Regions from separate parts of the Arthrobacter gandavensis genome, predicted to be linked through region 3. Evidence: riboswitches for the same ligand, from Rfam matches in the RefSeq annotation. Region 3 holds a riboswitch; each other region holds the start of a gene.

Region 1 (4,944 bases), on a different contig from region 3:
AGCAGGGTGGTCTTGCCGGTCCCGGGAGGCGCCTGCACCACGGCGGCACCGCCCGGGGCACCGGGGTGCTCCAGATCCCCGGCCGCTCCGAGGACGGCCGCGGCCGCGGGCAGCGAAGCCGCGAAAACCAGCCCGCTCCCCAGGGCCCCCAGATCGAAAGGCCCGCGGGGCAGTTGTCCGTCAGGTTTGGAAATGCTCACCGGACTATTCTCCCCCGCTGGACTCCTCAGCGCCGCAGGACCTTCCGTGCCGTTTGGTTGCCCAGGAACTGAACCAGCTGCACCAGGACGATGATCACCGCCACCGCCGCCCAGGTCACCACCGGGTTGAACTGGCGGTACCCGTACTGGATAGCGAAGTTGCCCAGGCCGCCGCCACCGACGTAACCGGCCACTGCGGACATGTCCACGAGCGCCACGAAGATGTAGGTGTACCCCAGGATTAAGGGTCCAAGTGCCTCCGGAATCAGGATCGTGGCGATGATGCGCCGCCGGCCGGCACCCACCGACCGGGCGGCCTCGATGACACCGGGCTGCACGGTCAGAAGGTTCTGCTCCACGATCCGGCTGATCCCAAAGGCTGCCGCCAGCGAGAGCGTGAAGATGATGGCGTTGTTTCCGATTCCGCTCCCGGTCACCGAACGGGCAAGCGGCTGGGCCGCCGCGAGGAAAATGATAAACGGGATCGGACGGAAAATGTTCACGAGCACGTTCAGCACCCCGAAGACAGCCCGGTTGGCCAGAAGCGCTCCGGACCGGGTTGTGTACAGTCCCAGCCCTATGATGAGGCCTCCTATCCCGCCGAAGAGCAGGCTCAGTCCCACAATGTAGAGCGTCTCCCCGACTGCCGTCCACAACTGCGGGGTGAGTGGTATCAGGTCCTCCATGTCAGCCCAGCTCCGTTACGTTGAGTCCGTGCCCGACGGCGGCCAGGGCAGTGTCGATTGTCGTATCCCCGCCCTTGAGCGCGAGGGTGAGGTGACCGAAAGCCCGTCCGGCGACGTCGTTGATGCCTCCGTAGACCAGCTCGAAGTCCACCCCGGCGGCCGCGAGTTCCAGGAAGACGCCTGCCTGCGAGGCGGAGCCGTCCCGGAAGGAAAGCGTGACCAGGCGGCCCTCATGGCGTGAACGCAGGGCACGAAGCTCAGAGGCAGAGGGCACACCCCGCACCACGGTGGAAACGAACCTTCGGGATGAGTCCTGCTGGGGATTGGAGAAGACTTCGAAGACGTCTCCCTGCTCCACGATCCTGCCGGCGTCCATCACCGCGACCCGGGTGGCGAGGTCCCGGATCACTTCCATCTCGTGGGTGATCACCACAATGGTGATGCCCAGTTCCCGGTTCACCCTGCGCAGCAGCGCGAGGACTTCCTGGGTGGTTTCCGGGTCAAGGGCAGACGTCGCCTCGTCCGCCAGCAGGATCTTCGGGGAAGCGGCAAGCGCACGGGCAATCCCGACGCGCTGCTTCTGCCCACCGGAGAGCTGCTCCGGATAGCTGTCAGCCTTGTCCGCAAGCCCGGTGAACTCCAGCAGCTCATCCGTGCGTGCGGCTATTTCGGCCTTGCTCCGTCCGGCAACCCGCAGGGGATACGCGATGTTGTTCCGCACAGTCTTGGAACTGAAGAGGTTGAACTGCTGGAAAATCATGCCGATGTCCTGGCGGAGGTCCTTCAGTTTCCTCTCCGGCACACCGGAAACAGTCCGGCCGTCCACGGTGATGTTCCCGGAAGTGCAGCTTTCCAGCCCGTTGATGAGCCTGGCGAGCGTACTTTTCCCCGCCCCGGAGTACCCGATGATGCCGAAGATCTCCCCCGGCTCTATATCCAGGCTGATGTCCTCCAGGGCGCTTACGGCTGGATTGCCTTTGCGCGGGGCGGGATACGTCTTGGTGACGTTTTGCAGCGATATGAGGGCCATGGCGTCGCGCTGCTAGCCGAGGGCCTTGATGTCCTGCTGCACCTCATCCAGGGACGTGCGCAGGTCTTCCTGGGGCACCTTCAGGAACTGGGCAGTATTCCCTGATGCTTTCTGCACACCGTCCTGGACCGTCTGCGTGTTCTGGTAGATCTCCACCAGCTTTTGGTAGGTGGCGTTCCCTTCCTCACCCGCACGTGCGGCAAAGATGTTCACGTAGGGAATGGCTTTCGGATCGGCGGGGTCATCCTGCGCAATGGCGTCGGCTGCGCTGAGGCCGGCATCCTCGACGAAGTCGTTGTTGATGATGGCCGCAGCGACATCCGGCAGCGAGGTGGGCGTGAGCGAGGCTTCCAGCGTGGTGACCTTCACCTTGGACTTGGCCTCATCAATGTCATCGAGCGTGGAGAAGGCACTGCCGCCGCCGGTTAGGGTGACGAGCCCTGCGGACTGGAGCACAAGGAGGCCGCGGGCAAGATTGCTTTCGTCATTTGGAACCGCCACGGTGGCGCCGTCGGGAATCTCTTCCACTGAGTCGTACTGCGTGGAGTAGAGACCCAGCGGGTAGATGGCGGTGGAGCCCACCGGAACCAGGTCCTCACCGGAGGACACGTTGTAGCGCGCCAGATAGATGATGTGCTGGAACTGGTTAAGGTCAAGCTCGCCCTCGGTCAGCGCGGGATTGGGCTGGGTGTACTCAGCGAAGTCGATGATTTCGACGTCGATGCCCTCGGCTTCCGCCGCTTCCTCATAGGTTGCCCAATACGGATCACTGGCGCCAACGACGCCGATCCTTACCGTTCCTTCGTCACCCGCGGCTGAGCCGCAGGCGGCAGCGCCCGCGAGCAGGAAGGGTACTGCGGCAAGGGCAAGGAATTTCCGGTTGATCTTCATTTTTGGTTTCTCTCCGGTCAGGATCGCGGCAGGGCCGCGAAGGGAAGGGTGCGCTGGCCGCTGTGAGGGCAGTGCCCGGCGCCGTACTTGCCCTGCGAGAAGTCCCGCGGCAGGGCCGAATCTTCACCTGGAGCACCCCGCTTACGACGAGAGGGTTGCTGTCCAGCCGGCCAGGGCCCGTGGCTGGAACTCTTGATTCATGCATCACGCTAAGGCCGGGCCTTCTCTGCTGCCACTCGGCGGACGTCCAACGTCGCGAGCAGTCATAAGAAGCCAAAAAGCGAAATACGCCGACACAAGCCGTACGCGGCGCGCGTACGTCGTAAAGCAGGCCAGGGTTCACAGAAACGCCGGGCATGCGAAACGCTGAACCCAGCCCACTGTCTACCGGCCCTGCGCGTTCACGGGACCGATAACCGGAGAGAAGGACATGATGAGCCCTGAGGCGGCCGCGGAAGCCCAGCCACGTTCCGAGGAGGTCTGCGCGCTGGCAGCCTCCCGCGGCCTGCACCTGGAGCCGGACAGGATCGAATTCAACGAAGCGGGACTCGATTACCGCGTGGCCTTTGCCGCTGAGGCCGGTACGGGAAAGGAATGGGTGCTGAGGCTGCCCCGGCGTCCGGACGTTGCCGCGAACCAGCCCCGTGAAGAAGCCATCCTGAACTTTGTGCGCCCCCGGCTCACCGTGGCCGTGCCTGACTGGCGTATCCAGGCGCCGGACCTGGTCGCCTACCCGCTGCTGCCGGGACGGCCGGGCCTCACCATGGGTGAGGGCAACCAGCCGGTCTGGCACTTCGACCCGGGATCCCGCGGTTATCTCACGTCACTGGGGAACCTCATCGCTTCCCTGCATGAGATGGACCCTGCTGCGGCAGCAGCAGCCGGCATCCCGGCTGAGACGCCGGAAGAGGTCCGCGGGTACTGGGCGAACGGGCTGGAGAACGCGTTGGCCGAGTTCCGGGTTGATCCGGGACTGCTCGACGGCTGGCGGCGGTGGCTGGATGACGACGGGTTGTGGCCGGAACGCACGGTGCTGACGCACGGCGAGCTGTACCCGGCGCATCTGCTGCTCGACGAGGCAGACAGGATCGTCTCTGTCCTGGACTGGACAACGGCCAAGGTTAGCGACCCCGCCCTGGAGTTTATGTATATCCAGCTCATCTCGCCGGATTCTTTCGACGCTGTTGCGCGCCGCTACCAGGACGCGGCCGGCATCGCGGAACCGCGCCTGGCTGAGCGCTGCCATGCCCTGATTGCAGCCGGGCCTTTGAACTACGCAATGTTTGCGCTGACCACGGGCCAGCACGAACACCGGGAAGCTGCGCAGGCCCAGCTGCTGCAAGGGGCTGGGAACGGCACCTAGCTTTGGGCCGGAGCATCCTCAGCCGGCGCTTTATCTTCGCTCTCGGGTTGCCCGTGGCGGTGGCCTGAGCCACCCCGGTCACCGTCACTGTCCGGCCCGTGGTCACGTTCGGGGCGTTCCGGACGTGCTGGAGAGCTGTCCTGGGAATCGTTGTCCTGGGATTCCGTGTCCTGGGATTCCCCGCCCTCGTTATCCTGCGGCAAGTCTCCGTGCTCCCCGCGTTCGGGACGCTCGGGACGCTCGGCCTCGACTTCGGAGGTAACCGACGCGGGCTCGGTGTTCTCCGCAACGGCCATGCCCGTGAAGAACGTGCCGGTCAGCAAGCCGGCAGCTGCCAGGCCACTGGCACTCCAGATGATGATCTTCTTGGCTTTGCTGCCAATCTCCATGGTTGCTTTCACCTTCGCAAACAGAGTGTGGATACCTACGTTTTCTATCAAACCCGGTCTTTCTTCGAAGTTTCTTAGAGGGCCGCATCAGTCCAGCGGCAGGCGCACAGTGAGCGACGCGCCCCTGCCGTGGCTTGGTTCAGACTGCACCGTTCCGCCGAACCTGCCGGCAATTTCCGCGACCAGGGCCAGGCCCAGCCCATAGTGCCGGGTATGTCCCCCGGAGGTTTCCCGCACCGAGGCGAAGCGTTCAAACACCCGTCCGCGGAGTTCGTTGGGAAGGCCCGGGCCGTCGTCGGACACCCGGAGGATACCTTCACCCCCGTTTGCTGATACCTGTACCCAAACTGTGGAACGGGCGTAATCGCACGCGTTGGCCAGCAGT
Region 2 (4,944 bases), on a different contig from region 3:
CCTGGCAGCGAACGGCTTTATGGAAAACCAGGAGAGGTTCCTGCCGGAGGGCAGCCGACTGCAGGTCAACAACGGCCACTGCCTGGTGTTGGGGGAGGACCTCGGCGTAACCGTCCCCATCAGCAAGAACCCCTGCGCGGATACTGACGCGCAGCGCTGGTTTATGGACGCCCGGGGTGCCATCCACAGCCAGGCCCGCCCTGACCTGTGCCTGGTGCCGGCAACCCCGGTGAAGGCAGCCCCGTGCTCTCCGGCTGACGGATCCCAGGTATGGCTTCCGGAGGCTGACGGGCACATCAAAAGCGCTGTCTCGAGCTACCTCGACTTCTACCGGGAGAGAGGGTTCGCCGGGATGTACTCGAGGAACGACGGGGCAAACCAAATCTGGACCGGACTCCAGACAGCTTCAAATCCGGGCCTGGCCAGGCTGAATTCGGGCAGCCTGGCCGTGCTGTTCCGGCTGGGACTCGATGCCTAGCTGAGTGCTCAGCGGTGCCCGTCCTGACGCAGGGCGTGCGCCGCTGAGGCGGCGGTTGAATCCGTACCACCGCCGAGATGTGCAGGAACGGAGAGTTTTCCCAAACCGGACCGATCCGCTGCGTCAGATCCTGAGAGTCCCGGCGATGAGGGTAGTGCACTGCCCGCCAACCCAGATGTCTTCCCCGTCAGCTTCAACATGGACGCGTCCGGTTCGGCCAAGGACCGTCCCCTGGGCGGCGACGTACGACGACGGTGCCCGGCCGCTGCCCATCAGCCACTGGGCCACCCCGGCATTGAAACTGCCCGTCACCGGGTCCTCGCAGGGAAGCTCATCGGCGATGAAGGTGCGTACTTCAAACGTGGTGGCGGCGCCGTCGGGATGCGGGCCGATGACACCGACGGCCAAACCGGCCATGGCGGGGTAGTCGGGCCGTACGGCCAGTACCTGCTCTGCCGAGTCGAGCAGCACACCGATCCACTCCGGACCGTTGACCAGCCAGGCGGCATCCCGCAGTGCCTCGCGGGGCAGCCCCAGGCCGGCGGCCACGCGGTCCAGCGCCTCTTCCGCAACAGGTCCGAACCGTGTCAGCGGCGGAGCCGCAAAAGCCAGCAGGCCGGCGTCGTCCGTCTTGATCCGTACCAGGCCGGCTGCTGATTCCTGGACAAGTGTGCCCTCCTGCCGGGGTTTCCCTCCGGCTTCAAGCCAGGCATGGGCAGAGCCAAGGGTGGGATGCCCGGCGAACGGCAGCTCCTCGGTGGGAGTGAATATTCGCACCCGATAGTCCGCCAGCGGATCAGACGGGGGCAGCAGGAAAGTGGTCTCTGCCAGGTTGGTCCAGTTCGCGAACTGCTGCATCCGGGCGGTGGTGAGGCCGGATGCATCGAGAACGACGGCGAGCGGGTTGCCGCCTAAGGGGTCGGGGCTGAACACATCGACCTGGACGAACGGTCGGCTGGTGGATACGGGAGTTTCGGAAGTCACTGTTTGAGCTTAGTGAGGCGCCCGGACCGCGGGCGACTCAGGCGAATGCCGGAACCGCGAGATTCCGGAACGCCGAGCCGTGGAAGACGAGCGGCTCATGTGCGCCGTCGTGGGTTGAGTAGCCGTGCACGCGGAGCAGGACGACGGCGTGGTCCCCGGCCGGAACCTCGTTCTCAACCGACGTTTCAAGCCAGAGGGCGGCCTCATCCAGGAACAGGGCGCCGGTGTCGGCTTCGTGCAGGCTCAGCCCGGCGAAGCGGTCGCCGTCGCGGGAAGCGATCTGGCGGCAGACGCCGTCGTGCCCCGTGCCCAGGATGGACACGCCGATCCGGACCGCAGTCCGAAGCAGCGGCCAGGTGCGGGAAGTATTCTGCACCGCGAACATGACCAGGGGCGGATCCATCGAAACGCCCACGGTGAAGGAAGAGGCCACGATTCCCTGCGGTGCGCCGTCGACTTCGGCGCAGAGCGCTGCGATTCCGGAGGGGAAGCGCCCAAAGGCCTGGCGCAGTGCGTTGGGCTGGAGATCGGTTTCAAGTGTCATGGAGATTCCTCTGCCTGACGCGCAGCCCGCGGCGCAATACCGCGGAAGACGCTGTACTTGCCGGACCGGGAGATCCACCGGAACGGCCGAATCGTCACCTGGAGCACCCCGCTACGGCGAGAGGGTTGCCGTCCAGCCGGCCAGGGCCTGTGGCTGGAACTCTTGATTCTGGCTACCAATCTAGGAGCCATGATGTCCCGGGGCAAACGTCCGTCACATATCGGCAATGCCGGGCAACAGTTCGTAACGGGCGTACTTAACCGGTGGGCGCCCGGATTTGTCCCAGTGCCGCCTACAGGCCGACCCAGTAATTGTCGAGCACGTACCCTTCGGGAAGGTACTGGTTCACCAGACCCACCACATCGTTCCAGTCGCGGTTCATTTTGAAATCAATTCGAACACTGTAGTCCCAGCCACCGTCATGCGGCATGCGCGTCATCGACAGATAGATGTAGCGGCTGATCCTGGCTTTGTCCTCCTCCGTGCAGGACTCGCTGAACCGTGCGGGGTGGGTATCGAGGTGCGGAACATCCGCCGGGTCCACACCACCCTCGTTGCCCTGCTTCGACCGGTCACCGTGATGGTGCATTGAAACGTAGACCGGGAATGGACTGTGATCATCCGGGCCAAGATACTCACCGGCGTAGCTGAGGCCTCCCGCAACCCACGTGGTGTTGTAGTGGTCAGGAACCACCTCCGGGAAGTCCTGATCAATACTTCGCTTCACTCTTGTTCCCGTCTGTAGTGCCCTGTGCTTTGGTGCGGCGGAAGAGGTTCTGCCGCTTTCTCATGTGTAGAGCCTAACGGCACCACCGGCACGCCTTTCCGCGCACGCGGGGCCAGCTATTACAGTGTCCGCATGAGACAACGCTGGTTCAAACAGGTAGACGTCTTCGGCAGCAAGCCTTACCAGGGCAACCCGCTGGCCGTGGTGCTGGACGGGGAAGACCTCGACGACGACGCGATGCTGCAGTTCGCCCGCTGGACGAACCTCTCCGAAACCACCTTTATCCTCCCGGCGACGCAGGAGGAAGCGGACTACCGGGTGCGGATCTTCACGCCGGGCGGGGAGATCCCCTTTGCGGGGCACCCGACGCTGGGAACCTGCCACGCATGGACCGAGGCCGGGAACACCCCGATGAAGGCCGGACTGGTCGTGCAGGAATGCGGAATCGGACTGGTTCCTCTTCGCGTCAACGCCGGTCTGGCCGCCTTTGCAGCGCCCCGGCTGATCCGCACCGGGCCGGTGGAGGAGGGCACCCTGGCCCGGGTAACGGCCGCGCTGGGACTCACTGCGGACCAGATCCGCGGCCATCAGTGGGTGGATAACGGTCCCGGTTGGCTGGGACTCCTGCTGCCCGACGCCGAGACGGTGCTCTCGCTGCGCCCCGACCACGCCGCGATCGGCGACCTGCGCGTCGGCGTGATCGGACCCCAGCCTGAAGCAGCGGAGACGGACTTCGAAGTCCGTGCTTTCGCGCCCGGCCTCGGCGTCTCCGAGGATCCGGTCACCGGCAGCCTCAACGCCGGACTCGCCCAGTGGCTGATCGGCGAGGGCATCGCGGAGGAACGCTATACCGTCACGCAGGGCACCGCCGTCCACCGCTCCGGACTGGTCCGCGTCTTCACCCGCGAAGGACGGATCTGGATTGGCGGCGAGTCCGTCACCTGCATCGACGGATCGGTTTCCCTCTAACAGTCCATCTAGTGCATCATGCCCATCGAGATGACACTTACGGCTCTTTTCAGCGCTGAAAGGAGCCGTAAGTGTCATCTCGATGGCACGGGTAGCCTTGAAGCGTGAATGACTTGTTCAACAGCGGCGAGGATCAGAACCTGCAGGACCACGACGACGACGACGCCACAGCGGACGGCGACTCACGGCAGCGCCCGCGCAGCCCCCTTGCTGTACGCATGCGCCCCCGCAGCCTGGACGAGGTTGTCGGCCAGCAGCACCTCCTGGCACCCGGGTCACCGCTGCGCACCCTCGCCGAAGCACCTCAGGGAGGGCCGGCCGGCCCTTCCTCGGTGATGCTCTGGGGCCCACCGGGCACCGGCAAGACCACCCTGGCGCACGTCGTTGCCCGTGGTCCCGGCCGTAAATTCGTGGAACTCTCGGCAATCACCTCCGGCGTCAAGGACGTCCGCCGGGTCATGGATGAGGCGCTGACGGCACGGGACCTGCACGGCATCACCACCGTCCTGTTCCTGGATGAAATCCACCGTTTTAATAAGGCCCAGCAGGACGCCCTTCTGCCCGGCGTGGAGAACCGGTGGGTTGTCCTGATCGCAGCCACCACCGAAAACCCGTCCTTCTCGGTGGTTTCCCCGCTGCTTTCCCGGTCCCTGCTCCTGACCCTCAAGCCCCTGACCGAAGCGGATATCTCCGGGCTGCTGGTGCGTGCAGTCGAGGACGAGCGGGGCCTGGCCGGGCGGGTGGAACTTAGCGGCGAAGCCCTGGAGCACCTGGTGCGCCTGGCTGCCGGGGACGCCCGCCGAGGGCTGACCGCACTGGAGGCCGCTGCCGGCGTCGCGTACTCCGAACGCGACCCCGACGTCGCTGTCCCCACCGTGGAGCTGGCACACGCCGAACAGGCCCTCGACGTCGCCGCACTGCGCTACGACCGGGCCGGCGACCAGCACTATGACGTCACCAGCGCCTTCATCAAGTCCCTGCGCGGATCCGACGTGGACGCTGCCCTGCACTATCTGGCCAAAATGCTTGAGGCGGGGGAGGACCCACGCTTTATCTCCCGCCGGCTGATGATCTCCGCCGCGGAAGACGTTGGCATGGCGGACCCGACGGCGCTGCAGACGGCGGTGGCCGCAGCCCAGGCCGTGCAGATGATCGGTATGCCCGAAGGCCGGCTGATCCTGGCCGAAGCGGTGGTGCACATTGCCACCGCGCCAAAGTCCAACGCGTCCTACAAGGCGATCG
Region 3 (4,944 bases):
AGGACGGGAACCACCAGGCCCAGGGCCACGCGCGCCCAGGTCCGGGACAGGAAGCCGCCGGAGCTGGTCTTCCGGACAGGTGCCGGCGCTGCGGAAGGTCCGAACGGGCCTGCCGCTGCGGGTGCAGCGGCAGGAGAAGGATTGGTGCTCATTAGGAGTCCTTGATGGTTTCCGCGTTGGCCTTCTGCACGAAGGTGTCATCGAGCAGGGAGGCCACGGCGTCGTCGATCGCCTTCTGGTTGGCGACGTCGCCGGTTTCGACGAAGACTGGACCAACCTTTTCCAGGACCTTGCGCTGCGCGTCGCCCGGGGCGGCGTCGACGTCGAGGTTGCTGCGTTCCAGGATCACGGTGCGGGCCACCTCAAGGTCCAGGCCTGCGACGTCGGCGAGGATCTGCGCAGTTTCCTCGGGGTTCTCCGCGGCCCAGGCGCGGGCCTTTTCGTAGGCGTCCACCACGGTCTGGGCCAGTTCCGGCTTTTCCTCGAGGAAGGACTCAGTGGCGTTCAGGAAACCGTAGGTGTTGAAGTCCAGGTTCCGGTAGAGGAACTCGGCGCCGGCGTGCTCGGCTCCGGCCATGATCGGATCCAGTCCGGACCAGGCGTCCACCGAACCGTTCTCGAGGGCGGTGCGGCCGTCGGCGTGCTGCAGGTTCTCGACCGTGACGTCTGAGGTGCTCAGGCCGGCCTCTTCCAGTGCCTGAACCAGGAAGAAGTACGGATCGGTGCCCTTGGTGGCGGCTACGGACTTGCCGGCCAGATCAGCTACCGAGGTGATATCCGAATCGGGGGAGACCAGCAGTCCCGCCCATTCCGGCTGCGAGTAGATGCTGATGGTCTTGATCGGCGAACCGTTGGAGCGGGCCAGCAGGGCTGCCGAACCGGCGGTGGAGCCGACGTCGATCGCACCGGCACGCAGCGCCTCATTGGCTTTGTTCGACCCGGCGGACTGCACCCAGTTGACCTCCACACCCTGCTCTTCAAGGGTTGCTTCGAGCCAGCCCTGGTCCTTGATGACCAGGCTGAGCGGGTTGTACGTGGCGAAGTCGATGTTCAGGGTGCCGCCGTCGGCTGCGTCATTGGCGGCCGCACCGGAGGAATCCTCTCCGGCCACGCAGCCGGTCAGGGCCAGCGTGAGGGCGGCGGCGGTGGCTGCCAGTGCGGTGAGCGGGCGGCGGGAGAAGCGGGGCGGGCGGCGGGAGAAGCTGGAACGGCTGTTCATGGGGATTCCTTCGAGACGGGTGGTGCGGAAAAATTCAGGGAAAGCACGGGTGCAGGCACAGAGGGACTGCGGATTCGCCCCGCAGGACACCGGGGGCAGGGGAAAACGGGCCTTAGTGGCGGTCGACGCCGAGGCTCGCCAGGAGCTCGCCGCGCATTCGGGCAAGCTCGGCCGAGGCACGGTCCCGCGGCCGGGCGCCGGGCACGGTGATGGTTTGGGTGATGGTGGCGCCGGGTTTGCCCGGTTCGCGGCCCAGCACGATGATCCGGTCGGCGAGCTGCAGGGCTTCATCGACGTCGTGCGTGACAAGCAGGACGGTTGCCGGAGCCGCGCGGTGCACGTCCAGCAGCAGGTCCTGCATCTTCAAACGGGTCAGGGCATCGAGGGCGCCGAAAGGCTCATCCAGCAGCAGGACGCCGGGTTTGCGGGCCAGCGCACGGGCCAGCGAAGCACGCTGGGCCATGCCGCCGGACACTGCGCGGGGCTGGTGCTTGGCGAAGCTGTCCAGCTCCACCAGCTTGAGCAGCTCGGAAACCTTGGCCTTGCCTTCGCTGGCGCTGACACCCTTGGGCAAGCCGATGGCAACGTTGGCCTGCAGGGTCTGCCAGGGCAGCAGCCGGGGTTCCTGGAAGGCGACGGCGCAGCGGTCGTCGATGCCGCGCACTGCGGTCCCGTCGATCAGCACCTGACCGGTGGAAGCGGCGTCGAGCCCTGCGGTGGCGCGCAGCAGGGTGGACTTGCCGCAGCCGCTGGACCCGAGGATCGCCAGGACTTCCCCGGGGCGCACTTCGAAGTTGATGTCCCGAAGCACCACGTGGGCATCTGCACCGGAGCCGAAGCTGCGGCCAACGCCGTCGAACGTCACGGACAGGGCAGTGTCAGGCGCGGTGCGCGGGGCAGCGGAGACGGCATGGGAGCCGGAGGAAAGTACTGCAGTCATGTGAACACTCCATCGGTCCTGGCAGTAGCACCCTACGGAAAACGTCCTGGGCCGGGTTAGCGGCCTCCTGCGACGTCCACCTCGCTATCGCAGTGCCTCAAGGAGGAAGCACTCCGACCAGGGTTGCTGCGGCTTCACTGATCCAGGTCTCTCAGCCGCTCGGGATGGTCAAGACCCAACTAAACGCCCAAGAGTCCGTTTCCGGCAAGTCCCGGCGTAACATTTCGAATCCCGCTCCCTTTCCATCGAGATAGCAGAAACTGCACGTTACAGCGCTGAAACGGGCAGTTTCTGTCATCTCGATGGTTCGGGGAGGGGTGGCTGGGTGCCTGGGCGGGGGAGCACGACGGCGGCCGTTACGCCCCGTGACAGGCGGGGCTTGCGTGCACCCCCGGGGCCCGGCGCATACTGAACCCGCAGGATCATGAGTCCCAACGCGAAGCTCTGGCTGGTTGGGCGGCAACCCTCTCCCGTAGCGGGGTGCCCCAGATGACGATCCGGTCGACCGGCAAGACCGCCGGCGGCAAGTACGGCGCCCCTGCGCGGCGTCCCGCATGCAAAGGACCCTCATGGCCACCACGCCCGCCCGCCACATTCGCTTCAACGCCTTCGACATGAACTGCGTGGGCCACCAGTCACCCGGACTCTGGCGCCACCCGGAAGACCGCTCCGCCGACTACACCAAGCTCAGTTACTGGACGCACCTGGCGCAGACCTGCGAACGCGGCCTGTTCGACGGCATCTTCATCGCGGATGTACTCGGCACCTACGACGTCTACGGTTCGTCCAACGAGGCAACCCTGCGCCAGGGCACCCAGGTGCCGGTCAACGATCCGCTGCTGCTGGTCTCCGCCATGGCCCTGGTAACCGAACATCTCGGCTTCGGCGTCACTGCAGGCACGGCCTACGAGCACCCGTACCCGTTCGCGCGCCGGCTCTCTACCCTGGACCACCTCACCGAGGGACGGGTGGGCTGGAACGTTGTGACCGGCTACCTTCCCTCCGCGGCGCGGAACATGGGCGCCGAAGACCAGCTGGAGCACGACGAGCGCTACAACCACGCCGACGAATACCTCGAAGTGGTCTACAAGCTGCTCGAAGGCTCCTGGGAAGACGATGCCGTCGTCCGCGACAAGGAAACCGGCGTGTTCACCGACCCGGCCAAGGTCCACGACATCAACCACGAGGGCAAGTACTTCAAGGTCCCCGGCATCCACATCTCCGAGCCCTCCCCGCAGCGCACCCCGGTGATCTACCAGGCCGGTGCCTCGCCGCGGGGCATCGCCTTCGCAGCCGAAAACGCCGAAGCCGTGTTTGTGGGTGCTCCCACGCCGGAAAAGCTGAAAGCAACCGTCACCAGGATCCGCGACGCCGCTGAGGCCGCCGGCCGGGACCGGCACTCAGTTCGGATTTATACCCTGCTGACCATCATCACTGCCGCCACCGCCGAGGAAGCCGAAGCCAAGCACCAGGACTACCAGCGCTACACCAGCGACGAAGGCGCCCTTGCACTGCTGTCCGGCTGGATGGGCGTTGACCTCTCCACCTACAACCTCGACGAGCCGCTGGGCGCCGTGAAGTCCAACGCCATCCAGTCAGCTGCGGCGAACTTCCAGAAGGTGAACGACGACGGCGAGCCGTGGACGGTGCGCGACATTGCCGCGAGTGCCGGAATCGGCGGACTTGGTCCCCGTCTGGTGGGCTCCGGCGCGGAGGTCGCAGAGGAGCTGATCCGCTGGGTGGAGGAAACCGACGTCGACGGTTTCAACCTGGCCTATGCCGTCACTCCCGGCACCTTTGAGGACGTGGTTGAGTTTGTGGTGCCGGAACTGCAGAAGCGTGGCGCGTACCCCACGGAATACGCGCCGGGAACGCTGCGGCAGAAGCTCTTCGGAGCAGGGGATAAGCTCCCCGCAGACCACCGCGGGGCGAAGTTCCGCCTGGCCCCCGCCGTCACCGGCTAGGAGCTTGACGTATTTCCCTCGTCATCACGATGAACAAGGGGACGCCCGTCTGGTCAGCCTGAACGTCACCTCCAAGCGGGCGCGTGCCCGAGGCGAGATGACGGTGCAGGTGCCGGTATCCCACCTGCCTCCAGTGCGGAAAGGGCCGTGTGCAAGCCGCACGCTGCCACCGCCATCTTCGACTACGGGCAGGGGACGGCGGACGTCACGGAGGTCCTGACGGCGGGGGGCGGCCGAGCTGTGAGCCGTGGCGGGCCATTGACCGCCTCCCCTGGCGCTCCTACCGTTGAGGGACCCCCAGCCTCCAGGTAAGGAGAACCCCATGGATCCATCAGCCGAAGCTTCAGGACGTGTGCTTTCCGCCGACGGAACGCCTATTGCGTGGCAGCGCCGGGGGGAAGGGCCTCCGCTGGTGGTGGTGGATCCCGTCATGATGGACCGGACCACCTCGGGGATGGCAGGTGTTGCCGAACTGCTGGCCGCAGGCCACACCGTCTACACGTATGACCGCCGAGGCAAGGGCGAGAGCGGGGACGGGGAGGAGTACACCCCGGAATCCGAGGTGGACGACCTGCTGGCCGTGGTGGAAACCGCCGGCGGCACGGCCGATCTGCTGGGAACCTCCTCCGGCGCCGTCCTCGCGCTCCGGGCTGCCTCGGAGTCCGCGGTCATCTCCAGCGTCATCGCCGTGGAACCTCCGCTCACCGGGGACACTGACGAAGATCCGGACATCCGCCCTGAGCTGGATGAGCTGGTTGCGGCAGGTGACCGGGCAGGAGCCGTTCGGCTGTTCCAGGAGTCCATCGGAGTGCCGGCGGAGA

Evidence for each region. Region 3 has a riboswitch for S-adenosylmethionine ahead of ABFX29_RS03290 (LLM class flavin-dependent oxidoreductase). Riboswitches for the same ligand answer to the same signal wherever they lie in the genome.
Region 1: it holds a riboswitch for S-adenosylmethionine, as region 3 does, so the genes downstream of both, ABFX29_RS00435 (MetQ/NlpA family ABC transporter substrate-binding protein) here and ABFX29_RS03290 (LLM class flavin-dependent oxidoreductase) in region 3, are expected to answer to the same signal.
Region 2: it holds a riboswitch for S-adenosylmethionine, as region 3 does, so the genes downstream of both, ABFX29_RS01795 (flavin reductase family protein) here and ABFX29_RS03290 (LLM class flavin-dependent oxidoreductase) in region 3, are expected to answer to the same signal.

What each region holds. Positions count from the first base shown of each region.
Region 1 is NZ_BAAALV010000001.1:74,511-79,454, reverse strand. Features, by position in the region: gene hrpB (ATP-dependent helicase HrpB) at 1-194, opposite strand, end outside; gene ABFX29_RS00445 (methionine ABC transporter permease) at 227-886, opposite strand; gene ABFX29_RS00440 (methionine ABC transporter ATP-binding protein) at 888-1,916, opposite strand; gene ABFX29_RS00435 (MetQ/NlpA family ABC transporter substrate-binding protein) at 1,929-2,807, opposite strand; SAM riboswitch class IV at 2,886-3,005, opposite strand; gene ABFX29_RS00430 (macrolide 2'-phosphotransferase) at 3,241-4,170, shown strand; gene ABFX29_RS00425 (hypothetical protein) at 4,167-4,559, opposite strand; gene ABFX29_RS00420 (sensor histidine kinase) at 4,647-4,944, opposite strand, start outside.
Region 2 is NZ_BAAALV010000001.1:380,292-385,235, reverse strand. Features, by position in the region: gene ABFX29_RS01805 (M66 family metalloprotease) at 1-478, shown strand, start outside; gene ABFX29_RS01800 (PhzF family phenazine biosynthesis protein) at 602-1,462, opposite strand; gene ABFX29_RS01795 (flavin reductase family protein) at 1,500-2,006, opposite strand; SAM riboswitch class IV at 2,055-2,174, opposite strand; gene ABFX29_RS01790 (hypothetical protein) at 2,299-2,733, opposite strand; gene ABFX29_RS01785 (PhzF family phenazine biosynthesis protein) at 2,866-3,702, shown strand; gene ABFX29_RS01780 (replication-associated recombination protein A) at 3,807-4,944, shown strand, end outside.
Region 3 is NZ_BAAALV010000002.1:31,940-36,883, reverse strand. Features, by position in the region: gene ABFX29_RS03305 (ABC transporter permease) at 1-152, opposite strand, end outside; gene ABFX29_RS03300 (aliphatic sulfonate ABC transporter substrate-binding protein) at 152-1,219, opposite strand; gene ABFX29_RS03295 (ABC transporter ATP-binding protein) at 1,332-2,159, opposite strand; SAM riboswitch class IV at 2,580-2,695, shown strand; gene ABFX29_RS03290 (LLM class flavin-dependent oxidoreductase) at 2,729-4,123, shown strand; gene ABFX29_RS03285 (alpha/beta fold hydrolase) at 4,446-4,944, shown strand, end outside.